Regions from separate parts of the Gilvimarinus sp. 1_MG-2023 genome, predicted to be linked through region 1. Evidence: predicted binding sites of a transcription regulator. Region 1 holds the regulator's gene; the other holds the start of a gene.

Region 1 (11,847 bases):
AGCGCAAAAGCCAGGCACTGACCCAAACGGCAGTCGCACTGGGGCAGAGTGAACTGTGCCGTCTGGTCAGTGCCACCGAGGCAACTGAACTGGCCGGTGTTGAATTATCACAGGGCGGTTTGTATTTTCCCGGATGCGGTTGGTTTAACCCGCACGCATTGTGCGAAAGTTTGCTCGACCACCCAGCCATTACTCTGCGCACCGACACACCCATAGCATCACTGGAGCGCCACGAAGAACACTGGCAGACGCTGGGTCCGACAGGTACAGAGATCGCACAAGCCCGGGTGGTTATCATGGCGTGTGCCCACTCCGCGCAAGAGTTTAGCCAAAGTGCTCACCTGCCACTCAAACCGATTCGCGGCCAGGTCAGCTTTTTACCCGCCAGTGATCTCAGTGCCCAGCTTAAAACAGCCCTGTGTAGCCGGGGTTATATTGCCCCAAGCACACCCAGTGGGCATTGCGTCGGGGCAACGTTTAATCTTGGCCAAAGTAATCTGGCCCTAAACCAAGATGATCATATCGAGAATTTGGAGCACCTGCGGGCCATCAGCCCGGAGTTGCACCGCGAGCTTGCCCCAGCCGATAGCGCCTCGCTTGAAGGACGAGCGGCCTTTCGCTGCACGACGCCCGACTACCTGCCCGTGGTAGGGCCTCTGGTTGACGCGATGGCGGCGGCAGAAAACTTTGCCGGTTTGGCTCAAAATGCGCGGCGACGACTTGATACCCCTGCTCCCTACTGGCCGGGGCTGTATATCAATTGTGGCCACGGCTCACGCGGGCTGGCCTACACGCCCTTGGCCGCCGAATTTTTAGCCAGCCTGATCAACCGTGAACCCCCACCGTTAGAGCGCGCGCTAGCTCAGGCGCTGCACCCGGCGCGCTTTTTACTGCGCCAGATCATTCGCGGCCAATAACACACAAGAGCCATTACGCTCTTACAGGCTCTAGGCGCTACTGTGCGCCCTACGGCTGATAGGTCTATACTCAAGTTTATTTGCGTTGACAGGAGAAGACCAAATGCTCGCCTCCCCCGGCCATACCGCGTTTATCAGCCAAGACGAGTTGGACACTTTTCATAATTACTACGAAAAACATGTGGTACAGGCCATTCACGAAGCCAGCGAAAGAGCCCGTGCCGGCGACCGCGATTTTATCGCCGACGTGGCCTGTGTGGCACTCAACCGCTTGCCCCCGCGCTATATTCGATTTGATGTGGATATGACTTTTTTTATGTCGCCGCAGGAGCTAGAAGAAATGGCCGATAAAGTCACCTCGGCGGTCAACGAGGCTATCGTTTATGTCACCAACAGCGAGGTCAAACAAGAAGCCCCCGAGGCTCCACCTGTGGTGAAAAAGCCGGCTAAAAAAGGGCGCGGTAAAGCCGCGAGCAAAAACAAAGCGAAAAGCTCTAAGTAGATAACCGACACTCCAGCAAGCGTTTAATGCTCCTTGGGTTCAATTGTTTGGGAGCTCTTGTCTGCCACCTCTGCCATGATAATCTGCGAACCACTGCCGCAAGCAATCACCGTGCGCATGGCCGACTCCACCGTCACACCGGGCAACAGCTCAATGCAATCAGCGGGCAAATGGTAAACAAACCCGGAGGTGGGTACCGGAGCGGTAGGGACATACACGGTATAGCTGCCCTGTTCGTGCTCGGCAGTCACAATGCCCGTCACACACACGGGGCTGCTTTTGCCCATGATATAAGCACGACACACTTTACCGTTTAACAATGAAGCATTGCCCTCGCCACCGACTATTTGCGAGACCATTTCGCGAATAGTGCTGTAGCCCGGGGCGAGCTTAGAAAGCAACCCGTCCACCTTGCGGTGTAACCAGCGACCAATACCGGTTTTCACCAGCAAGCCAATAGTAAAACAAGCGGCCAATATCAGCCCCACCCCCAGCATATCTGCCACATGGCCACTGACGGTGACATAACCGGCCAGCCACGCACTGAGCGGCTCAATCGCGCTATCAATAAAACTGACAAGCCACTGCACCAATAATAGAAATATCGTAATGGGCAGCACAACGGTTAGGCCACCGAGCAAGGTTAGAGTAATAAACGAACGCAAACGAGTCATACAACTGCCTGTTCTGTCGTGGTAAAAAATATGCCGATTTTACAAACACCAAGAATCAGCAACACTGTCTTTGACAACAATAAAAGGTATTATGAACCGTCAATCGATCCAGAGGAAAGAGAATTGTTGCCAGCGTTGATTCACCGTGTCGCTTTCGCATCTCTGTGCTTATGTTTACTCAGCGCACAAGCCGTTACGCAAGCACCTTGGTTTGAATACGATTTGGTTGCAATCCAAAAGCGTGCACCGGCCTTTACCCAGGGGTTAGAGCTCTATCAGGGCGACCTTATTCACAGCAGTGGTCTGGTGGGGCAATCGTTTATCGAGCGCTTACCCCACCCCGATAATTCACAGACAGAGCCACACTGGCGCTTAGGATTATCCGCCCCGATTTTCGCCGAGGGTAGCAGTGTGTTTAAAGGCAATGTGTATCTGCTGAGCTGGCGTCACAACACCGGCTGGCGGCTCAACCCTAAGACCGGACAAGTACTCGACCAATTTCGCTATCAAGGTCAAGGTTGGGGCCTGACCCATAACGACACTCATCTCATTCGCTCCGATGGCAGTGAACATTTATATTTTCATCGCGCCCCCGATTTCGAACTCGATAGCACCCTGACCGTATCGCGCAATGGCCAACCGCTGCGTAAGCTCAATGAGCTGGAGTTTGCCGAGGGGTATATCTGGGCCAATATCTGGCAAACCAATACCATCGTCGCCATTGCGCCGACCACCGGTGAGGTAGTCGGCCAGTTAGACGTCAGCCGTCTAGTACCGAAAGAAGCTTACAAAGACCCTGACAATGTACTCAATGGTATTGCCTACGATGCCAGCACCGGTCATTACTGGCTTACCGGAAAGCGCTGGCAACATTGGTACCGTATTGACATTAATTTGCCAGAGGTGAAGTAGGCCGACACCTCCCATCCATAGCACCTCTGCACGCTTTAACCGCCCCTCATCTCCAGCGAGCCAACCCTCTGAGGGTTCAAACTGCTTAAACCAAGCGGCACAATCGCGTAGACTGGTAACCACTTATAGGTATTTGGCTTTAGGATCTATCCCGATGAATCAACACCAGCATAGAATCTGCACGTCTGCTCATAGCGCGGCCTATACCCATTGCAGCGATTGCCGCCTGAACAGTATTTGCCTGCCTCTAAGTTTAGAGTTTTCCGATATTGATAAGCTCGACTCTATTGTCGAGCGCGGTAAACCGCTGCAAAAAGGTGATGCTATTTATCGCCAAGGCGACTCATTTAAAGCTTTATTTGCCATTCGCTCGGGCGCCATTAAAACCTTTAGCACCAACACCGATGGCGAGCAACACATCACCGGACTTTACCTTCCCGGTGAGGTCGTCGGGCTCGATGGTCCGGCTGATAACCAGCATGTTAATTCCGCCATTGCCTTACAAACCACCTCTGTTTGCGCCATTCCCTATCAACGGCTTGAAGCCCTAAGTCGACAGGTGCCCGGTCTACAACGCAACCTATTGCAGCTTTTAAGTCGAGAAATCAATGCCGATCAGAAACAACGCAACCTGCTTGGCCGTACCTCGGCCGAGGTGCGCGTAGCCTCATTATTATTGAGCATTTCGGCCCGCCTCGCCCGGCACAATTTATCGGCGGTAGCATTTACTCTGCCCATGTCGCGCAGTGATATGGCCAATTTTTTAGGGCTCACACTGGAAACGGTCAGCCGCGTTTTCGGGCGTTTACAAAAGCTCAAGATCCTCAGCACTAACCGCAAAGACCTTGTGATTAATGACCTAGAGCAGCTTCAGGCCCTAACCCACAAAAGCTGTAAGGATAATTTTGATGATTAAGCCACTGCACGACCTGCTCAACACGATTGACGATATTAATCGCCAAGACCCCAATCAAGAGCCGGATGGCAGTCCTAAAGAGCTGGTTTACGGCCAGCGTATGAGCCGCGAGCTGTCCGAATTTGCCCCCGATGCCGACGAGCTATTGCAAATAGCCGCCCGAGCCCAACACATTGAACGCTGGGTAATTGCTCGCAGTGACTACCCAATGGATCGTGCCGGCTATAAAAAATGGCGTACCGAACTCGGTGTGCATCACGCCCAGCGAACCGCCGATTTAATGCACAATCATGGCTACAGCGCAGCCGACTGCCAGAGTGTTGCCGATATGCTGCAAAAGAAACGGTTAAAACGCGACCCACAGGTGCAGACGCTGGAGGATGTGATTTGTCTGGTGTTTATTCGCTATTACCTGGAAGACTTTGCCCGCAAACACGACGAGCCTAAACTGATCAGTATTATCCAAAAAACCTGGAATAAAATGTCGGCCGATGGACACGCTGCAGCACTTAAGATTCCACTGCCGGACTCGGTCTCTGCATTGGTCGGCAAAGCGCTTGGCGCATAAATAAACACTTTTCAAGTTTGATCTGGGGTTGTGCTGCCCAGCCAGCCCCAATTTATAAAACTCTATCGCATTAATTTTTGAACAATTGAATCAATTTCGAATAAGAACGCCTTAGTTTATGTAATTACTTGACCTTAAGAGCAAACTCCTTTATACCAAAAGTGTGACTTAGATAACAAAAACGACAACTAAGGGTATTCGATTATGAAACACCTACCGGTTAAAGCCTTCCTATTGCTTTTAGCGGTGTTCAGTGGTTCCGCACTGGCCTGTGATGAGGCCTGTAAAAAAGCTCAAGCCGAAACAGAACACGGCGTCAATTTTGCCGGCTACCTTGACTCAGAATTTTGCCGCACCACCCGCTCAGACTTTCTGCTGCAAGATTATCGTAGCCTAGAGAAGTACCGCACCTCGCAATTGCCGGGCGGCCATAAGGGCGGCATGAATAATATTCGAAAAATGCTGGATCAGCGCAAAGAGTGGCTGGTGGAGTGCGATGATTACTTGCGTCTAACCGATCAGGGCCGCGTCTTTCACGACAAAACCACCACCGATAAGATTTTCGGCGCTATCGATAAAGTTTCCGAACAGCTCAATGAGCTAGTGTATAACGGTAGCAAAGAGGTGATTGTCACCAATGGTCTGGATATCGCGCAGCAAGATTTCGATCAAATGATGCAGCAGCTTGAGCAACATCGCACCGTTCTACAATTGCGCGGCCAGCTGGTTAATCGCTAGAAGCAGGCTCGGACGGTTTACGACGTTTTAAAGATAATACAGCGCGCTTGGGCTTGTCGGGGTTTTCGGCAAACAAGCGCGCTTTTTCTTCCAGTGATTGAGCAGTTTTGCTTTTGACCCGAGTCGGGCTCGGGCCCGTGCTGGAGCGGTAGCCTCCACTTTGTGCGGCGCTGGCCAGTGCCTCCATGCCACAGCGCAACAACCGGGCCTGGTCGACAAAACTTAAAGATTTAGGGAAGTTGTTCGGATCAACGGAGGATGGGTTAGCGGGGTCGCCTTCTACCCGAATAATCAAGCCACACTCATGGCGAGCTTCTCCAGCGTTAATATCCACCTGCCACTGTTCAAAATCCATTCACTTTACCTTTACGTAGTCCCCTCAAGGACACCTTCAGTCACTGTTAGTGAGTCACAAGCTCGTGCCAAACGGCGTTGTTGCAGACAATTATAACCCGAGACTACCACGTAAAGATGACAAATTTACGACGTGATCTCAGGAGCGACTGGCTTGTTTGCTCTGACGAGCCGGCGGTTCGGCCCCGAGATGAGCTTCGTTGCGAGCCTTGGCCAGTTCAATTTGTTTTTGTCGCTCGGCAAAACGTGTCTTTTGCTCATCGGTGAGCTTGTCGTAACAACGCGGGCAACACACACCTTTCATGTAGTGTTCAGAGCGTTTTTCATCTTCCGTAATGGGGTGGCGACAACCAAAACACTGGTCGTACTGGCCGCGCTGTAGATCGTGGTCCACAGCGACACGGTTATCAAACACAAAACACTCACCCTGCCACAGGCTTTGCTCGGCGGGAATTTCTTCTAGGTATTTTAAAATGCCGCCCTCTAAGTGGTACACCTCATCGAAGCCCTGCTCTTTCATGTAGGCCGATGCCTTCTCGCAACGAATACCACCGGTGCAAAACATCGCGACTTTTTTGTGCTCGCTAGGATCGAGATTATCTTTGACGTAAGCGGGAAACTCGCGAAAGGTTTCGGTCTCAGGATCAACCGCATTGGCAAAGGTACCAATGGCGCACTCATATTGGTTGCGCGTATCCACCACCAATACGTCCGGATCACTGATCAACTCATTCCACTGCTGCGGTTTTACATAGGTGCCCACAATCTGTTTCGGGTCTATGCCCTCAACACCCATGGTCACAATCTCTTTTTTGAGTTTTACCTTCATGCGATAGAAAGGTTTCTCCTGATAGAGCGACTCTTTGTGTTCTATATCCGCTAGGCGCTCGTCACTGTGCAAGTAGTCAAGCAGCTGATCGATGCCCTCCCGGGTTCCTGAAACCGTGCCATTAATGCCTTCTGCCGCCAGCAGCAAGGTGCCCTTGATACCAAAACGATCACACGCGGCAAGCAGAGGCTCGCGCATCGCTTGGTAATCAGGTAGTTCAACAAATTTGTACATGGCGGCGACAACAATTTGGCTCATAGTCGTTTTCAGTCTTCCGATTGGTCAGTCTTTACCGTTGTAAACGGCGAGGGGGCGGGATTATAGCGGGTTGTTTTTTATACAGCCAGTATTTTTCAGCGAGAGTTGATTTCGCTCAACTCGCGCTAAAAAAACTGTTTAATTACTTGCCTCCGCCGCCTAAGCAATTAGGGGAATCTGGCACCTGGGCGTTTTGCCACTCCTCGGGGGTGAATGTATGCAGGGCTAACGCATGCACCGGCCCGGCCATTTGCTCGGTGAGCACGGCGTAGACCGCCTGATGCCTTTGCACAGGCCTTTTGCCCGCGAACGCTTCGCTCACCAGGGTGATTTTAAAGTGTGTTTCTGAGTTGGGCGGCACACTGTGCATATGGCTTTCGTTTTCCACCTGCAGTACAGCTGGGGCAAAATGCTGCTGTAAATCAGCTTCAATTTGAGTTTGAACAGGTTTCATATCGCTCCTGATAACCACTTGTGACGATTAAATTAACCCCATTATACCACCGGACGCCTTAGCCCTCATGGCGATCCGGAATACCTTGGGCTTGCTCGAGCTCGGCCGCCAGGCGCCCGCCCTCCTCGGCTCGGGGGTTGGTCCAGCGCGCCACCAAGGTGTAAACCACAGGCGTTAGATACAGAGTAAAGACCGCGGCTAAACCCAAACCGCCAAAAATAACCCAACCGATCGAGTTGCGCGCCTCGGAGCCCGGACCCGCACTTAAAATCAAAGGCAGTGCGCCAAATACAGTCGACATCATGGTCATAAAAATAGGCCGCAGACGCACTTGGGCCGCATGGCGCACCGCCTCGATCACACTGTACCCGCGGTCGCGCAGCTGATCGGCAAATTCCACCAGCAAAATACCATTCTTGGCCATCAAACCAATTAACATCACCAACCCAATTTGCGAGTAGACGTTAATGCTGGTGCCGGTCAACAACAGAGCAAATATCGCCGCGGCTACACCAAAAGGCACTGTGAGCATAACGATGAGCGCGCTGCTAAAGCTTTCGAATTGAGCACAGAGCACCAAAAACACCACCAGCAATGCAATGATGTAAGTGATGGCGACCTCTTTTGAGGTTTCATCCAGAGTCTCGGCCTCACCCAAAAAGATCAAACCAATGCCCGGCGGCAGCTCTGTATCAGCCAACTGGCGCAAATCGTCCACCGCCGAAGCCAAGGCATAGCCCGGCGCCACATCCATCTCAATTTCGATCGCCCGGCGCTGCTTATGCCGATCCAGCTCGGCCGCCACAGCCTCTTCGGTAATGGTCACCACCGACGACAGTGGCAGCAAGCGCCCATCTTCGGTGCTGACGTATAAATTAACCAAATCCCCGGGGTCGTTAATTTGATCACCGGAGGACTCCAAAATAATCGGAATAGCTTCATCCCCCACCGACAAATCCACCAAATCGTACCCGTCCACCATGGCGCGCAAAGTCGTCGAGATATTAGTCAGAGGAATGCCCAGTTCCGAGGCTCTGCGCCGGTCAATGGTCACTGCCAATTGGGGCTGGGTGGGCTGAAAATTAATATCCGGGTCCGACAGTTGGGGCAGACGCTCGCCGATGACCTCGACAAATTGCTCGGCGGCGGCAAAAATTTTGTCGTAATCACTGCCCACCAACGCGATTTCAATACCGCCGCCACCGCCGCCAATACCAAGGCTGTTGGTGCTGCGAACCCGTACAAACGCCCCGGGTATTTCACGCATTGGGGCCTCGAGTTGGGCCATCATTTCCTGCTGGGTGCGATCGCGCTGATCCCAATCGGCCAGAGGCAAAATCACGCGGCCGCGGTTGGGGTCGTAGCGCCCGACAATCGAAAATAAATGCGCAGCTTCGCCCGAATCCAGCAGGGGTTGTACCCGCTGCTCCATGGCATTGACCTGGCGCTCGGTGTACTCCAGTCCGGTACCATCGGGGCCGGTGGCATCGACATAGATAACGCCGCGATCTTCCTCGGGCAACAACTCCTGAGGCACATTGTGATAAACCAGTACAGCGCCCACAATCGCGCTCATGGCCACCACTACAACCCAAATACCAAGACCCAGTGCTCGGTCTAGCGAGCGGGTGTAGCCGGCCGACAAACGGTTACCAACCGCTTTTAACTTATCCCGCACCGGGTGTGGCTCATTGTTCGACTCAGGCACAATACGGGCGGCCATAGCCGGAACCAGCGATAAAGCCACAAAGGATGAGATTGCCACGGCAAAGGCCAGTACAAAACCAAACTCGCGAAACAGTCGCCCCGCCGTACTGGGCAACATCGCCACCGGCACAAACACCGAAATAAGCACTGCGGTGGTGGCAATCACGGCAAAGAAAACCTGCCGCGTGCCCAGCACCGCGGCCGCCCTGGCTCCCAGGCCCTGATTGCGCCGGCGCTGAATGTTCTCCAGCACCACAATGGCATCGTCCACGACTAAGCCTGTGGCCAACACCAGAGCCAATAAGGTCAAAATATTTAAAGAGAACCCCAGCGCCCAAATGGTCGCCACGGTGCCGATTAGTGCTACCGGGATGGCCACGGAAGGAATCAGTGTCACACGCAGCGAGCCGATAAACAGCCAAATGGTCAGAATAACGATGGAGATCGTCAGCGACATACTGATCAGTACTTCGCGCATCGACCCTTTAATAAACTTGGCACTGTCTTCGGTCACCACCATTTCAAAGTCGGTGAAGCGCTCGTTGATCCGCGCCACCGCTTTGTGAATTTTTTCAGCGATATCCAAAGTGTTGGATTGCGATTGCCTCACGACCCCGAGCCCCACCACTGGCAGGCCGTTTAAGCGCACATAGGAAGAGGCATCTTCGGGGGCAAAAAACACCTGGGCCACATCCGCTAAGCGCGTATCCTCTTTAATGATTATATCGGCCATAGCCTGTTCGGTAACCACTGAGGCATCGGCGCGCACCAGCAACTCTAAATCACCCGAGCGAAAACTGCCCGAGGGAACATCGAACGGAGCCTCGCGCAAAGCGTCGGCCACATCGCTCACGGCCAGACCAAAACTTGCCAGGCGTACGGGGTCCATCACCACCCGCAACACTTTTTGCCGCTCGCCAAAAATCACCACGTCGGCTACGCCGTCAATGGACACCAATTCGGGAATCAGATCTTGCTCTGCCCGGCGGGTCATTTGCAGTTCGTCGAGCGTCTCACTCACCAGCGCCAAATTAATTATTGGATTGGCGTTGGGATCGGCTTTAATCACGGTGAGCGATTCGATATCGGGGGGCAAATCCCGCTCCACCCGGCTGACCGCTTCGCGCACATCGGACGCGGCGGTATTGAGGTCCACCGTGGGCGAAAACTCCACGTGCAGACGCATATTATTCTCTTCACTGGACGAGCGAATATTGCGAATACCCGAAACACGGGCCACAGCACCTTCAACGATACTAGTGACTTCAGCGTCCATAGTTTCGGGGGAAGCGCCGGGATAGTTGCCGCGCACCGAAACAATCGGGCGGTCCACATCCGGCAGCTCGCGGATCTCAACGGCCATCACGGCAGCAATACCGGCAATGGCAACCAATAAATTTAACACCAACACCAAAATGGGCCGGCGAATACTCAGGCTGGCAATATCCTCTTTATGCAGGTCTTCTTGTAAATCACTCACCGCTCACCTCAGACTGATTCGACCCAACGGGAACTCCGTTAACATTCACAGTTTGAGCAATGGCAACAGGCAACCCCTCGCGCACCATTTGAATCCCCTCAAGCACGACCAGAGCCCCGGCACTCAAATCGGCATCGACCAGCACCTTGCCCGCGCGGCGCTGGACAATCGTCGCCACCTGGCGCTCGGCGACACCATTGACAATAGCCCACACAAAAGAGCCCCGCGGGCCCCATTGCAGTGATAATTCCGGCACCAAAATATAATCGTTGCCCGTTAGGTTGAGTGAAATCCGAAAGCTCATACCGGGGCGCAAGCGGTCGTTGGGGTTGTTAACCACGGCGCGAACTTTGAAAGTGCGCTCGGCCTCGTTCACCCGGCTATCGATAGCCACAACTTTCCCTGCGGCCTCGACCGCATCCTTGCGCCAGGTGGCAAGCTCTAACGGCTGCCCAACTTCGATTTGATTAAGCAACAACTCGGGCAGTACAAAGGTCACCAACAGGCTGGAGCGATCGTCGAGAGTGGTCAGTACCGTGTTAGTATCCACCCAGGCCCCGGGGTCGATATCCGTCAGTCCCACAATGCCCGTAAACGGCGCAGGAACCTGGCGGTACTCCAACTCAACGGCGGCGCGCTCTACCGCAATCTGAGCCCGGGCAACAGCACTTTGCGCATCGTCCAGATCTGACTGAGTGACCGCACCACTATCTTGCGACTGGCGATAGCGCTTTAACAAACGCTGGGCATCGGCCAGCTCTACCTCGGCGTTGCGCAGCGCCAGAGCTTCATTGCGGCTATCCAGTTCAAACAACACCTCGCCCGCCGCGACCTTTTGCCCCGGCTTAACCTTCACAGCCACTACCTGACCGGCGGCTCGTGGCCGTATTGCCACCGAGCTGGCCGCTCGCGATGTACCAACCGCCTCCACCTTAACTTGCTCGGGGCTGGTTTCCACTTGCGCGGCAATCACCGGCTTGGGCTGAATACCACCGCGCCCACTGGCTTCGGGGGCTGTATCGGAACAAGCGCTTATCAACACCACACAAAAGCAGCAGAGCAAAGTGCGGTAGGTAAGAGAGATCACTGAGGCAGGCATAGCAATAATAATTATCCGTATAGTGGTTATCTCGAATGCAGAGAATTATGTCCGCAAGATGACATAGATTGTACGATGTGTTTATTCAGGCTGCACCTGTTGAGGGTAAGGAACTGTAAACTGCTAGAGCTTATATCGGCGCGGAATTTCGCAGTGAGTTGTGGCGGTTAAACCAAGCCCACAGAGATATGGGCCTGGCTGTTTGGCAAGGTGTTAGAAGAAGCGATGGCAGGCAATAATGCCCCACACCAGCGCCAACAAAATTAGGGAAAAAAGCACCACTGCCGAGCCAATATCTTTTGCCCGGCCCGATAACTCGTGCACCTCGGAGCCAGTGCGGTCCACCACGGCCTCTACCGATGAGTTAATAAGCTCAGCAATAATGACCCAAAAAACACTCGCCACCAGTAAAATAAGTTCTATATGGCTAGTAGCCAGC
Region 2 (11,847 bases), on a different contig from region 1:
CACGAACGCTGTAGCGGTTTTCCAGCTTGCGCGCTAAGCGCATACCAATATTGCCACCGCCGGCAATGATAATGCGTTTGTAGGAGGTTTCCATACGGCGCAATTCACTGATTACCGCACGGATATCGTTTTTGCCGGCAATAAAAAAGACTTCGTCATCCGCTTCAATGACTGAGGAACCGGTGGGCATAATAGCCCGGCCGCGTCGATAAATTGCCGCCACCCGGGTGTCGACCGAAGGCATATGCTCGCGTAAAAAACGCAGTTCTTGCCCAACCAGTGGCCCGCCGTGATACGCCTTTACCGCAACCAGTTGCACCTTGCCTTCGGCAAAGTCGAGTACCTGCAAAGCTCCCGGAGTTTCAATTAAGCGGTGAATATAATCAGAAACCAGTTGTTCGGGGCTAATCAGTACATCAATGGGGATGGAGTCGTTGGCAAATAACTTATTATTGGTCAAATAAGCGGTGGCGCGTACGCGAGCGATTTTTGTGGGCGTGCGAAACAGACTGTGGGCCACTTGGCAGGCGATCATATTGATTTCGTCGTTATTGGTGACGGCCACTAACATATCCGCGTCTTCCACCCCGGCTTGGATCAAAATATCCGGGTGTGAGCCTTCGCCGTTGACGACGCCAATATCGAGGCGATCGCGCAGTTCACGCAAGCGTGCTTGATTGGTGTCAATAATAGTAATGTCGTTGGATTCGTCAGCGAGGTTTTCCGCTAAGCTGGCGCCCACCTGTCCTGCACCCAGAATAATAATTTTCATAAACCTGCCAGGTTATCCCTTAACATTGCGCTATGACTGATACATTCTTAATGGTAGCAACTTTACCGCTTTTGGCCGTCACTTGGCTATTTTTGTTAGCTTTGCGTAATAAAAGCCATCGTGATGATGGCTCGCTTGTAGCAATTGGCGGCCATGGGGTTGCGCAAGTCCCCAGTCGGCCTCAATACCGACAGATGCACAATCAGGGGTTCGGTTTACAAACGCCGCTACAACTTGGCTGTTTTCATCAGGCAGTGCCGAGCAGGTGGCATACAGCAGTATGCCACCTGGCTTTAGGGTTGCCCATAGAGCGTCGAGCAATCGGTTCTGCAGGTGAGTGAGAGTAGCAATGTCATCCGGGCGGCGCAGTAATTTGATATCGCTCTGGCGGCGGATGATGCCAGTGGCCGAACAGGGGGCATCGAGCAATATACGGTCGAAGAGCTTGCCGCTCCACCAGTCGGCGGTTTGACTGGCATCACCTTGTTGCACCTGGGCGTGAACACCCAGCCGGTCGAGATTTTCTTGGACGCGCTTTAGGCGTCGCTGATCGCAATCGAGTGCCACAACTTCCTCCAGTTGTGGCTGCAGCTGCAGTATGTGACCGGTTTTGCCACCTGGCGCACTACAGGCATCGAGTACCCGCTGCCCCGGGGCCAACTCTAATAGCGGGGCGGCTAGTTGTGCCGCCTCGTCTTGTACGCTGACAAGGCCTGTATCGAAACCGGGTAGTCCGGTAGGGTCAGCCGGTTTGTCCAGCGTAATACCGCAGGAGCTATAGCGGCACGCTTTGGCTTCGATGTTCTGCTGGGTTAAGCGCTCCAGATAATCCTCGCGCGTTACTTGCTGGGTATCAATGCGCAAGCTCAACGGTGGATGAGCATTGTTAGCCTCTAGCATTTGGGTATAGTGCTCTGGCCAAGCTTTGCGGTATGCATCGATTAACCACTGCGGGTGAGCTTTTTGAAATTCCGGGTTGCCGCCTAATTTGGCGACAATTGATTCGCCTTCGCGTTGGTAGCGTCGCAGGGCGCCGTTAATAACCCCCGTGGCCCAAGGTTTTTTCAGCGCTTTGGCGGCGCCAGCAGTTTCGCCAATGGCCGCATGATCGGGAATGCGCATAAAATCTAATTGATACAGGCCGAGCAACAGCAGCGCTTGAATATCGCTGTCTTTGGCGCGCAGGGGTTTATCCAGCAATTTGCGCGCGATCAGTTGCAGCCGGGGGTAGTAGCGCATGGTGCCATAACACAGCTCGCGCAACATTGCGTGATTACCCTCGTCTACTTGCTCTTGTACGGCGGGTAGGCTGCTGGCCAAAGAGCCCTTGTGGCGCAGTAAATCGGCCAGTACGCGAGCGGCGCCAATTCGCGGCTTCATGTATTGGGCTCCAGTAGCCGCTCACCCAAAGCGAATAATCCGGCGTTGCCTCGCAAAACATCGCTGACCGCCATAGCGCGTTTGCCGGGTAGCTGCAAAGATTCAATGCACAGGCTGCCACGGCCACAGGCGACGGTGATTTGATCTTCGCCAATCTGCACGATTTCACCCGGCGCGCCCTCTGTGGCGGGGCCCAGGCGGGCTTGCCAAATACGAATCCGGTCGTCGGGCGATTTCGCTGGGCGGGTAAAGGCGACGGGGAAAGGGTTAAACGCCCGAATCTTGCGGTGCAGCTCGGCCGCGTCTGCAGACCAATTCAACTCGGCTTCGGCTTTGGTGATTTTGGCGGCGTAGTTGGCCTCTGAGTCGTCTTGTGGCTGCGGCTGCGCTTTGTCGTCGGCCAATTGTTCTATCGCGCTTAACAGCGCCGGCCCGCCGAGAGACATTAAAGTGTCGTGCAAACTGCCGCCGGTGTCTTGATCCGTGATTGGGCAGCGTTGCTCCACTAGCATATCGCCTGTGTCCAGCCCCACATCCATTTGCATAATGGTCACGCCACTTTGGCTGTCGCCCGCCTCAATGGCGCGTTGTATAGGTGCCGCGCCGCGCCAGCGAGGCAGCAGCGAGGCGTGAACATTGATACAGCCTAGCCGCGGTGTGTCCAATACGGCTTTGGGTAGGAGCAATCCGTAGGCAACTACCACCATTAAGTCGGCGTTGAGGGCGGCCAGTTCGGCCTGAGCGTCGGCATCTTTTAAGCTTTGGGGTTGCAACACCTCAATACCGGCGGCTTCTGCGGCTTGTTTAACCGGGCTGGGTTTAAGCTTTTTGCCTCGTCCGGCGGGCCGGTCCGGCTGGGTATAGCAGGCGACAATCTGGTGGGGGCTATCGAGCAGAACGTGCAGATGGGCCGCCGCAAACTCGGGCGTGCCCGCGAAAATGATTCGCAGGGGTGTGGTCATAAACAGATCCGGTTGGTCATCGCGCGGCCTAGGCCTGGGCGCGATGTATTTTTTCCAGTTTTTTGCGAATTCGCTGGCGCTTTATCTGAGAGATATAATCGACAAACAATTTGCCGTTGAGGTGATCCAGCTCGTGTTGAATACACACCGCCAGCAGGCCATCTGGCTCGATGCTGTAAGGGTTGCCATCGCGATCGAGGGCATCGACGCGTATTTGCGTAGGACGGTCTACACTCTCATAAAAGCCGGGAACCGATAGGCAGCCTTCGTCGTAGGGCGCTTCGTCCTCGCCCAGCACGCTCACCTCGGGGTTGATAAACACCAAGGGTTCGGTCTGATCTTCCGAAATGTCCATAACGACAATACGTCGGTGAACATTGACCTGCGTGGCTGCCAAACCGATACCGGATGCGGCGTACATGGTCTCAAACATGTTGTCGAGCAGCGTGCGAACGCTATCGTCGACGTTTTCCACAGGCTTGGCAATAGTGCGCAAGCGAGGGTCGGGGAACTCAAGAATTTCAAGTAGGGCCATAAGCTTTGTGACAAACTTCTAGTAAAAAGGTAACAAGCGCTGCTAACATGATGATCGTACAGGAAATAACCTGAGTCTAAGCGTAAGCTCAGTGGTCGCGTAGCACGCTACTTTGCGCTATTATAACGTTTAAACCGCTCAGGACCGAACAAAAACAGGATCGGTTTCTATGAAAAAAATGATTTTTGCAATTCTGGCGCTCTCAGCGGCCAGTGTATTCTCTTGGGCCGAATCCTCGCCGTTCAAGTCCAACTCCCCCAGTGAGTACGTCGTGGTTGAGGGAGATACCCTGTGGGGCATCTCAGATACCTTCCTCGATGCCCCCTGGATGTGGCCTGAAATTTGGCACGCCAATCCCGAAATCGACAATCCGCATTTGATCTTCCCGGGCGATGTGGTGCGCATGGTGTACATTGATGGCCAGCCGCGCCTGACGGTAGATCGCACGGTTCGTCTGGCTCCCTCGGGTGATGCCAAGCTCGAGCCAACCATTCGTGTACTGCCCATAGAGGCAGCGATACCGGCAATCTCGCTGGATAAGATCGCTTCCTATCTGTCGCGCTCAACCATCGTGATGCCAGAAGATGTGGAGGCTGCACCTTACATAGTGGGTGGTTCAGAAAAACGCTTGGTTATGGGCATTGGCGATACCGGTTACGCACGCGGTGATTTCCCCAGTGATATTCACAACTTCAGTGTATTTCGCGAGGGCGAGTCCTTTATTGACGAAAGCGGTGAAGACGAGGACCTGTTAGGGGTTCATGCCGTGGGTGTCGGTGCGGTTGCGATTGATAAAGTACAGGGCGACATAGCTCGGTTGCGGGTAACCCGTTCAGATAAAGAGCTGCGCGCCGGTGATATATTGTTGCCCAGTAAAGAGCGCTCGGTGGACTCTATTTTCTACCCCAGTGCACCCGATTTCCCTATTGAAGCCGAAATGATTGCAGTGGAAGGCGGGGTCAGCCAGATTGGCACCTTGGATGTAGCCATTGTCAACAAAGGTCGTCGCGACGGAGTGCAGGTAGGTAATGTCTTTGAAGGCTTTGTGCGCGGCGAACAAATTGCCGACCATGTTACGGGCGAATCTATTCAGCTGATGGATGAGTCCGCCGGCTTGGTGATGGTGTTCCGCACCTTTGAAAAATTAAGCTTCGTGATTGTGGTTGAGTCAACCCGCCCGATGGCGGTGGGGGATATTCTCCGCAACCCCTAACGATAAGCGCCGCTTGGTGCTGAGATAGCAGGAATCTAGCCATGGATGGCATCGAATCAATCTTAACCCTTTCCTATTTGCCGCAGTTGGGGCCCGCTCGTATTAAGCAATTGCACAGTGCGTTTGGCAGCTGCGCTGATGTGTTAGAGCGCGATCCCCAAGTTCTCGCCGGTTATATGCCAGAGGTCGCACTGACAGAGCTCGGACACTGGCACCGCAACCCTGATCACCCCATTCGTGAACAAGTAAAGCGCGACAGTGACGCTTTGCACAGGCAGGAATCGACAATATTAACGTTTCTGGGGCATGAGCATTACCCAGAGCTTCTCTACAACATCAGTGCGCCACCGCCATTTTTAACGATACGCGGTAGTATCACGACGCTAGAGCTGCCGCAGATAGCGATGGTGGGTACCCGTCGCCCTACGGCTGGCGGTCGCGATGTGGCTCGCAGTTTTGCCCGGTACCTAGCAGGTGCGGGTTTTGCTATTACCAGCGGGTTGGCCTTGGGGGTGGATGCCTGTGCCCACCGCGGTGCTTTAGAGGCCAAGGGCGTTACTCTGGCGGTGCTTGGTACTGGATTGGATACAATATACCCCGCGCGCAACAGAGCCTTAGCGGATGAAATTGAAGCCGCAGGCGGCACTTTAATCAGTGAATTTTTACCTGGTACGGCACCCGAGGCCAAAAACTTTCCCCGTCGCAATCGGGTCATTAGTGGCTTAAGCTTGGGCACTATGGTGGTCGAGGCGGCGGTAAAAAGCGGTTCTTTAATTACTGCACGATACGCCCTAGAGCAGGAGCGCGAAGTTTTTGCCGTACCGGGGTCGATACACAACCCCATGAGTCGCGGCTGTCATGCCTTGATAAAAGACGGTGCCAAGTTAGTAGAAACCGCCGATGATATTATCGATGAGTTGGGGGCAGCAATTGCGTATAAAAAACAGCAATGTTCCCAACCCCAAGAGAAAGCACCCGAACAACACTGGTTGTTACCGTTTATGGGATACGATCCGGTCAGTGTTGACAGTTTGTGCGAGCGCAGCGGTGCCAACACCTCGGAAATCACCCCAGCATTGCTAGAGCTAGAATTAGACGGCCTAATTGAGCAGCGCGGCTGTCACTACTGCCGCATCTGTTGAGCTAGTGAGTCGATTTTTGGCGGCTAGTGTCATGCTCTGGATGTGTCTGACTATCAGCCTCTATATGCCGGTAAGCGTAGACGCCTAAATAGACCATAATCAGTACAATGGCGACGATGGTGGCCACGCTGAGCACTAAAACGAAATCGAACATAAGGTTTCTCCAGCCATAATCAATACGTTTAGCTTATTCCCTGTAAAATGTAAGGTTATTGATGTAGGTCAAACTAGGTTAGATTCGTTGTTTGGTGAATTAATCTAAGGTAAATTTGCCGCTTGTTGGCGCGAGTCAGTTTTTAGGATCGCGTTTTTATTGGCACTTCTTTGTCTAAAGTGATCCCCGGAAAGTAATGTTGTGACTATTTGGCTCAATCATCAACGTATTGTGCATGCGGCCCAAGTGATGAGGGCGGGCGGTGTTATTGCCTACCCAACGGAGTCCGTGTGGGGGTTGGGGTGCGATCCGGCCAACCATCATGCCATTAGGCGCCTGCTTCAGCTCAAGCGGCGTCCGCGTCATAAAGGGCTGATATTAATTGCGGCCGAAAGTGATCAAGTGGCACCTTGGCTTGCGTCCGTAAGCGCTGAACAGCGGGAGCAATTACGGACCACATGGCCTGGGCCGAACACGTGGTTGGTACCTAACCGAGGGTTGGCTTCTCACTGGGTGGTGGGAGATCATACAAGTGTTGCTTTGCGGGTAACTAACCATCCAGTGGCTAAAGCACTATGCATGGCCTTTGGCGGACCTATTATCAGTACCTCGGCCAATCCGCAAAAGCGGCCCGCAGCTAAAACATCCATACACGTTAGGCGTTATTTTGGCGCCCAGCTAGATGCCATTGCTCCTGGGCAGACCGGTGGCAACCCCAACCCATCAATGATTCGCGACTTAGCGAGCGGCTCAATTGTTCGCGGGTAAGAATCCATACGCTGGTTAATTGCTCGGGTGTACCCTAAGTCCGGTGCTGGTACAATGGCGCCCCTTGAGAGGACACTATGACAGATACCCCCGATAAAGCTTCCGTAAAAACGTATTTACTGGAACTGCAAAACCGTATTTGCCAGGCCCTGGAAGAGGTAGATGGCGGTCAATTTCAGCAAGATGAATGGCGCCGCCCTGAAGGTGGGGGTGGGCGCTCACGGGTGCTGGCTGATGGCGCGGTGATCGAAAAAGGCGGCGTTAATTTCTCCCATGTTACCGGCGGGCAGATGCCGGCTTCGGCTACGGCGCACCGTCCCGAATTGGCCGGGCGCTCATTCGAAGCGATGGGGGTGTCTTTAGTGATACACCCGAATAACCCCTACGCGCCTACCTCGCACGCCAACGTACGTTTTTTTATCGCCGAAAAAGAAAACGAGGCTCCGGTTTGGTGGTTTGGCGGCGGTTTTGATTTAACCCCTTATTACGGCTATATCGAGGACTGTGTGCACTGGCACAAAGTGGCCCAAAAAGCGTGCGAGCCGTTGGGTGACGAGGCCTACCCACGCTATAAAGACTGGTGTGACGAATACTTCTATCTGCCCCATCGCAAAGAGGCTCGAGGAGTGGGCGGATTATTTTTTGACGATTTAAACGCTCCGGGGTTTAGCAAAAGCTTTGAGTTTATGCGCTCGGTGGGCGACGCCTATACAGAGGCCTATATGCCTATTTTGCGCAGTCGAAAAGACACCCCATTTGATGATCGCCAGCGCCAGTTTCAACTCTATCGGCGCGGTCGCTATGTTGAATTTAATTTAGTCTACGATCGTGGCACTTTATTTGGCTTGCAAACAGGGGGGCGCACCGAGTCTATTTTAATGTCGTTGCCACCGCTGGTGCGCTGGCAATATGATTATGCCCCGGAAAAAGACAGCCCCGAAGCGGCACTCGCGCGAGACTTTTTGCCGGCCCGAGACTGGTTGGCCGACTCCTAAACGATAATAAAGACAGTAAGCGTTCGGTAAGAAATATCTGTTAACTTTGCCGCACGTTGACACAGTAGGTACCCCATGACGGACAGTTACGCAGTATTTGGCAATCCTATTGCCCAGAGTAAATCCCCGGTAATACATCGCCAGTTTTGCGATCAAACCGGTGAGGATATGAGCTACACCAAGCAATTAGTGGATGAGGGCCAATTTAAACAAGCGGCGGATGATTTTTTTGCCGCTGGTGGGTGTGGTTTGAATATAACCTCGCCTTTTAAACTGGATGCTTTCTCTTATGCCGATCACTTAACCGCGCGGGCGGAACGAGCCGGAGCGGTTAATTTACTGATCAAAGAGCCAGACGGTAAATTACTGGGTGATAACTCTGACGGTATTGGCATGGTCAATGACATGTTAAACCTAGGCTGGGAAATTGCCGGTAAGCGAATTTTGATGTTAGGTGCAGGCGGAGCAGTGCGAGGTGTTTTGCAGCCGCTGCTCAATCAAGAGCCCGAATCGATTACTATCGCCAACCGCACCTTAGCCAAGGCTGAAGATTTAGCCCAAGGTTTTCACGATTTGGGCAACCTAAAAACGAGCAGTTTTTCGGATCTGGCCGGTAAGCAATTCGATTTAATTATTAACGGTACCTCTGCCAGCCTGCGCGGCGATTTACCGCCCCTGCCGGACGGTTTAATAACAGATCATACAGCCTGTTATGACATGACCTACGCCGCAGAGCCGACCGTTTTTTTGACTTGGGCACAGCACCAAAAAGCGGCTCAATTAGCGGATGGCTTGGGTATGTTGGTTGGCCAGGCAGCCGAGTCTTTTTATGCTTGGCGACATATCCGCCCGGAAGTGGTGCCCGTTATTACTGATCTGCGCCGTAAAATGAACGAGAGTAAAAAGAAGGCGGGTTAACTTTAAGCGGTGGAGAATTAGTAGTGGCCGTACTTGGCATAAACCTCGGCACCAGTCATTTTCTCCGTGTGCTCTTGAGCGGCGTAATAGTCGGGCTTTTCCTCAATAAATACTTCTTGGCGCAAGGTAAATGACGTCTCGGGAAACAGGCCGGCTGATAAAATATATTCGTCGTTTGGCCGCAGATAGTAAAATAAATGTGTGCCACAGGTGGCACAAAATCCACGTTCTGCCCACTCGGATGATCGGTAACGGCGCGGAGTATCTCCGCTGAAGGTGACGGGCCCGCTACAGTGTACCGCGTGCAGTGGACCGCTGGTCCAGCGACGGCACATACGGCAGTGGCACAAGCCAGCATCGGTTTGGGTTTCGGTCGATACCTGGATAGCACCGCACAAACACTGGCCTTGCATACACAACTCCCTTACAAGCACGGCCGTATCGGCCGTGGCATTAAGTGATTAAGCGGAAAACCTAGGTTTCGGCAGTGTCTACGGAGGGTTTTTCGTGGCGATGGCCTTTAACGGCGCCTTTGCGATGTGCGAGGGCGGCTTCCAGTTTTTTAGCGGCTTGCGCGATGGCGCTGTACATATCTTGGTGGGAGGCTTGTACTGCCACCGGTGCGCCGAGATACTGGGTGGTAACTTCGATGCTTTGCGAGGCGCGCTCAACCGTGAGCGTGACATTGGCCGCGTCGAGCTGGGGAAAGTGGCTGGCAACCTTGCCTAATTTTGCTTCTACGTTTTCTTTGATTGCGTCGGTAACAGTGACGTGATGCCCGGAAAGATTGATTTGCATAGGGTTTTCCTTCCTCTACCTCTGTGAAGTGACAATTGTTGCCCGAGATTAAATCACCGAGCCACACTTTAAACATGAGCCTGAATAGACAAAAATTCAAGTGGGGAAATCAATTAAATTTAATCAATGAGTCACAAGTCGACATTTGTTAATCAACCTGTATGTTTTGTAACCTGTGCAGGCTCGTTAGTGACTTAGCAGGGCTTTTTAAAGGAACTCTTATGTGGATTCAGACCGAGATATCAATGCCGCCTAAGGCGCGTGGCTTTCATTTGATTACCGATGAAATAGAGCGCCAATTGCCCGATATGAGTGCAATTGCGGTGGGGTGGGCACAGATTTTCATTAAGCATACCTCCGCCAGCTTAACGCTTAATGAAAATGCTGACCCAACGGTTCGTGGCGATTTAGAACGTCATTTTAATCAATATGTACCCGAACGCGCGCCCTACTACCAACACGATTACGAGGGTGACGATGATATGCCTGCCCATATTAAAAATTGTATTTTAGGCTCCAGCCTTATGCTACCAATATCTAAAGGGCGATTTAATCTGGGTGTCTGGCAAGGGGTGTACTTGTGTGAACATCGCAATCGGGCTGGTGGTCGACAATTGGTAGTAACACTCAATGGCGAAGCAATGTGAGCAGCGCCTGAGCGGTCTGCAAGATCCCTTGCAAGCTTAATGATGGCGAAACCCTAGCGTGAAATTGCGTAAATGAGCCGGGTGATTATCGGGTAAAAGGGCTCTGGCGCCGAGGATTGTCGACATCGATCGACAACAACAGGTTTATCGAACAAAGATGTAAGGGCCGACTATACTAGAAATAGTTGCACTCAACTTGCGTAAAACAATTTAGAAGCCCTGCCGACAGGTTAAGCCCTATTGGTTGCAGGGCCGTTATAGCTCTTGAGTATAAGAGAAACTTCTGTCATTGTTGATTGGCAGTATTAGTATGTTAATACATGGGTTTTACCGTGTGTGACTGAAATAACCGTTTAATATGTGAGCAACAATAACAGCTCGGTTCACAGGTATAAAATGACCCTAGACCTCTTTCAACGACTTTCCTACAAACTGGCGCGTACCAGTTTTGTGGTTGTTGTAGTACTGGGGGTGCTAGTGGCAAGCCTGCAAGTCTATTTAGATTTTCGCACCCAATATCGAGAAATACTCAATAACGTAGAAGAAATTAGTCGAGTCAGTCGTAACTCGGCTCAACGCGCTGTGTTTTTATTGGATGAAAATTTAGCCGAGCAGGTAGTCCAGGGCTTGGCTGAATACCGGTTTTTAAGCCAAATAGCCATCTTTGATGACCAGAACCACCTTATGGCTCAGCACCACCAAGCTATCCAGCCCAGCCAGTCGCTCTGGCTAACCCGTCTTTTGGTAGGGGGGAAAGAAAGTTTTGAATACCCACTGATTGCCGAGGATGGCATGGTAATGGGAATGCTAAAGCTGGAGCTGAATAAAGATCGAGCGCTCAACCCTTTTTATCATCGAGCTTGGCGGGTTCTACTGACAGGTTCGGTGCGCAATTTCGGTATCGCCTTGGTTTTAGTGATGGTGTATCACTTTTTATTGACCCGCCCACTGGTTACCCTAGCTACCCGATTTGCCGCGCTGGATCACGCTCGGGTTCCGGTTAGCAATATTCCTCATCTGCGTAAACATGAGCACGATGAGTTGGGTTATATCGTTAATTCAGCCAACCGTTTGCTGGATAACTTTAATGAAAAACACGCCGAGCTCAAACAACAGCAACAACAACTGAGCCTGATTTTAGATGCCAGCCCCAATCAAGTATTTGCGGTGGATTTAGAAGGAACTTTGTTGTTTTATAATCAGGCATTTAAGCGTTATTTCGGGGCCGATCAGGCGAGCAATTATTTTGATTTGATTACCGAATGCGGTATTGAAGAAAGCGAGCAAATTCGAGCGTTGTTGCAGCGCGTGGGAAGAAAGCAGGCCCCCGTCTTTAATCGCCAGCAGCATTTCAGTGGTCTTCACAATGAAAGCCACATTATGCAAATGTCGTTAGTGCCCTTTGTCTCCGAACATATCACCCGTGTAATCGTTGTTTTGAATAATATTACCGAGTTGGTGGAAGCTGAGGAGCGAGTTGAGTATTTGGCCTATTGCGACACCCTGACCGGGCTTGCCAATCGCAATAAAATACTGGAGCAGCTGCAAGAGGATATTCATCGC

What was found. Region 1 encodes FNR, which switches genes on or off when oxygen is low (the NO sensors DNR and NnrR bind a similar motif). Its sites were predicted from a motif close to TTGATNNNNATCAA; they were not measured.
Region 2: a site for FNR is predicted at 6,217-6,230, ahead of Q4563_RS09875 (DUF3149 domain-containing protein). Genes of this name have one in related genera too.

Annotation. Positions count from the first base shown of each region.
Region 1 is NZ_JAUOSC010000006.1:60,327-72,173, forward strand. It holds gene mnmC (bifunctional tRNA (5-methylaminomethyl-2-thiouridine)(34)-methyltransferase MnmD/FAD-dependent 5-carboxymethylaminomethyl-2-thiouridine(34) oxidoreductase MnmC) at 1-917, shown strand, start outside; gene Q4563_RS09035 (late competence development ComFB family protein) at 1,021-1,419, shown strand; gene Q4563_RS09040 (DUF502 domain-containing protein) at 1,443-2,093, opposite strand; gene Q4563_RS09045 (glutaminyl-peptide cyclotransferase) at 2,217-3,005, shown strand; gene fnr (fumarate/nitrate reduction transcriptional regulator Fnr) at 3,160-3,921, shown strand; gene Q4563_RS09055 (DUF4202 domain-containing protein) at 3,914-4,489, shown strand; gene Q4563_RS09060 (hypothetical protein) at 4,694-5,227, shown strand; gene Q4563_RS09065 (hypothetical protein) at 5,217-5,582, opposite strand; gene trhO (oxygen-dependent tRNA uridine(34) hydroxylase TrhO) at 5,721-6,668, opposite strand; gene Q4563_RS09075 (BolA family protein) at 6,811-7,122, opposite strand; gene Q4563_RS09080 (efflux RND transporter permease subunit) at 7,181-10,309, opposite strand; gene Q4563_RS09085 (efflux RND transporter periplasmic adaptor subunit) at 10,302-11,408, opposite strand; gene Q4563_RS09090 (diacylglycerol kinase) at 11,622-11,847, opposite strand, start outside.
Region 2 is NZ_JAUOSC010000007.1:67,774-79,620, forward strand. It holds gene trkA (Trk system potassium transporter TrkA) at 1-772, opposite strand, end outside; gene rsmB (16S rRNA (cytosine(967)-C(5))-methyltransferase RsmB) at 851-2,152, opposite strand; gene fmt (methionyl-tRNA formyltransferase) at 2,149-3,114, opposite strand; gene def (peptide deformylase) at 3,143-3,649, opposite strand; gene Q4563_RS09865 (LysM peptidoglycan-binding domain-containing protein) at 3,819-4,862, shown strand; gene dprA (DNA-processing protein DprA) at 4,904-6,004, shown strand; gene Q4563_RS09875 (DUF3149 domain-containing protein) at 6,006-6,158, opposite strand; gene Q4563_RS09880 (L-threonylcarbamoyladenylate synthase) at 6,360-6,926, shown strand; gene hemF (oxygen-dependent coproporphyrinogen oxidase) at 7,004-7,921, shown strand; gene aroE (shikimate dehydrogenase) at 7,997-8,839, shown strand; gene Q4563_RS09895 (GFA family protein) at 8,857-9,252, opposite strand; gene hpf (ribosome hibernation-promoting factor, HPF/YfiA family) at 9,314-9,637, opposite strand; gene Q4563_RS09905 (secondary thiamine-phosphate synthase enzyme YjbQ) at 9,859-10,284, shown strand; gene Q4563_RS09910 (putative bifunctional diguanylate cyclase/phosphodiesterase) at 10,681-11,847, shown strand, end outside.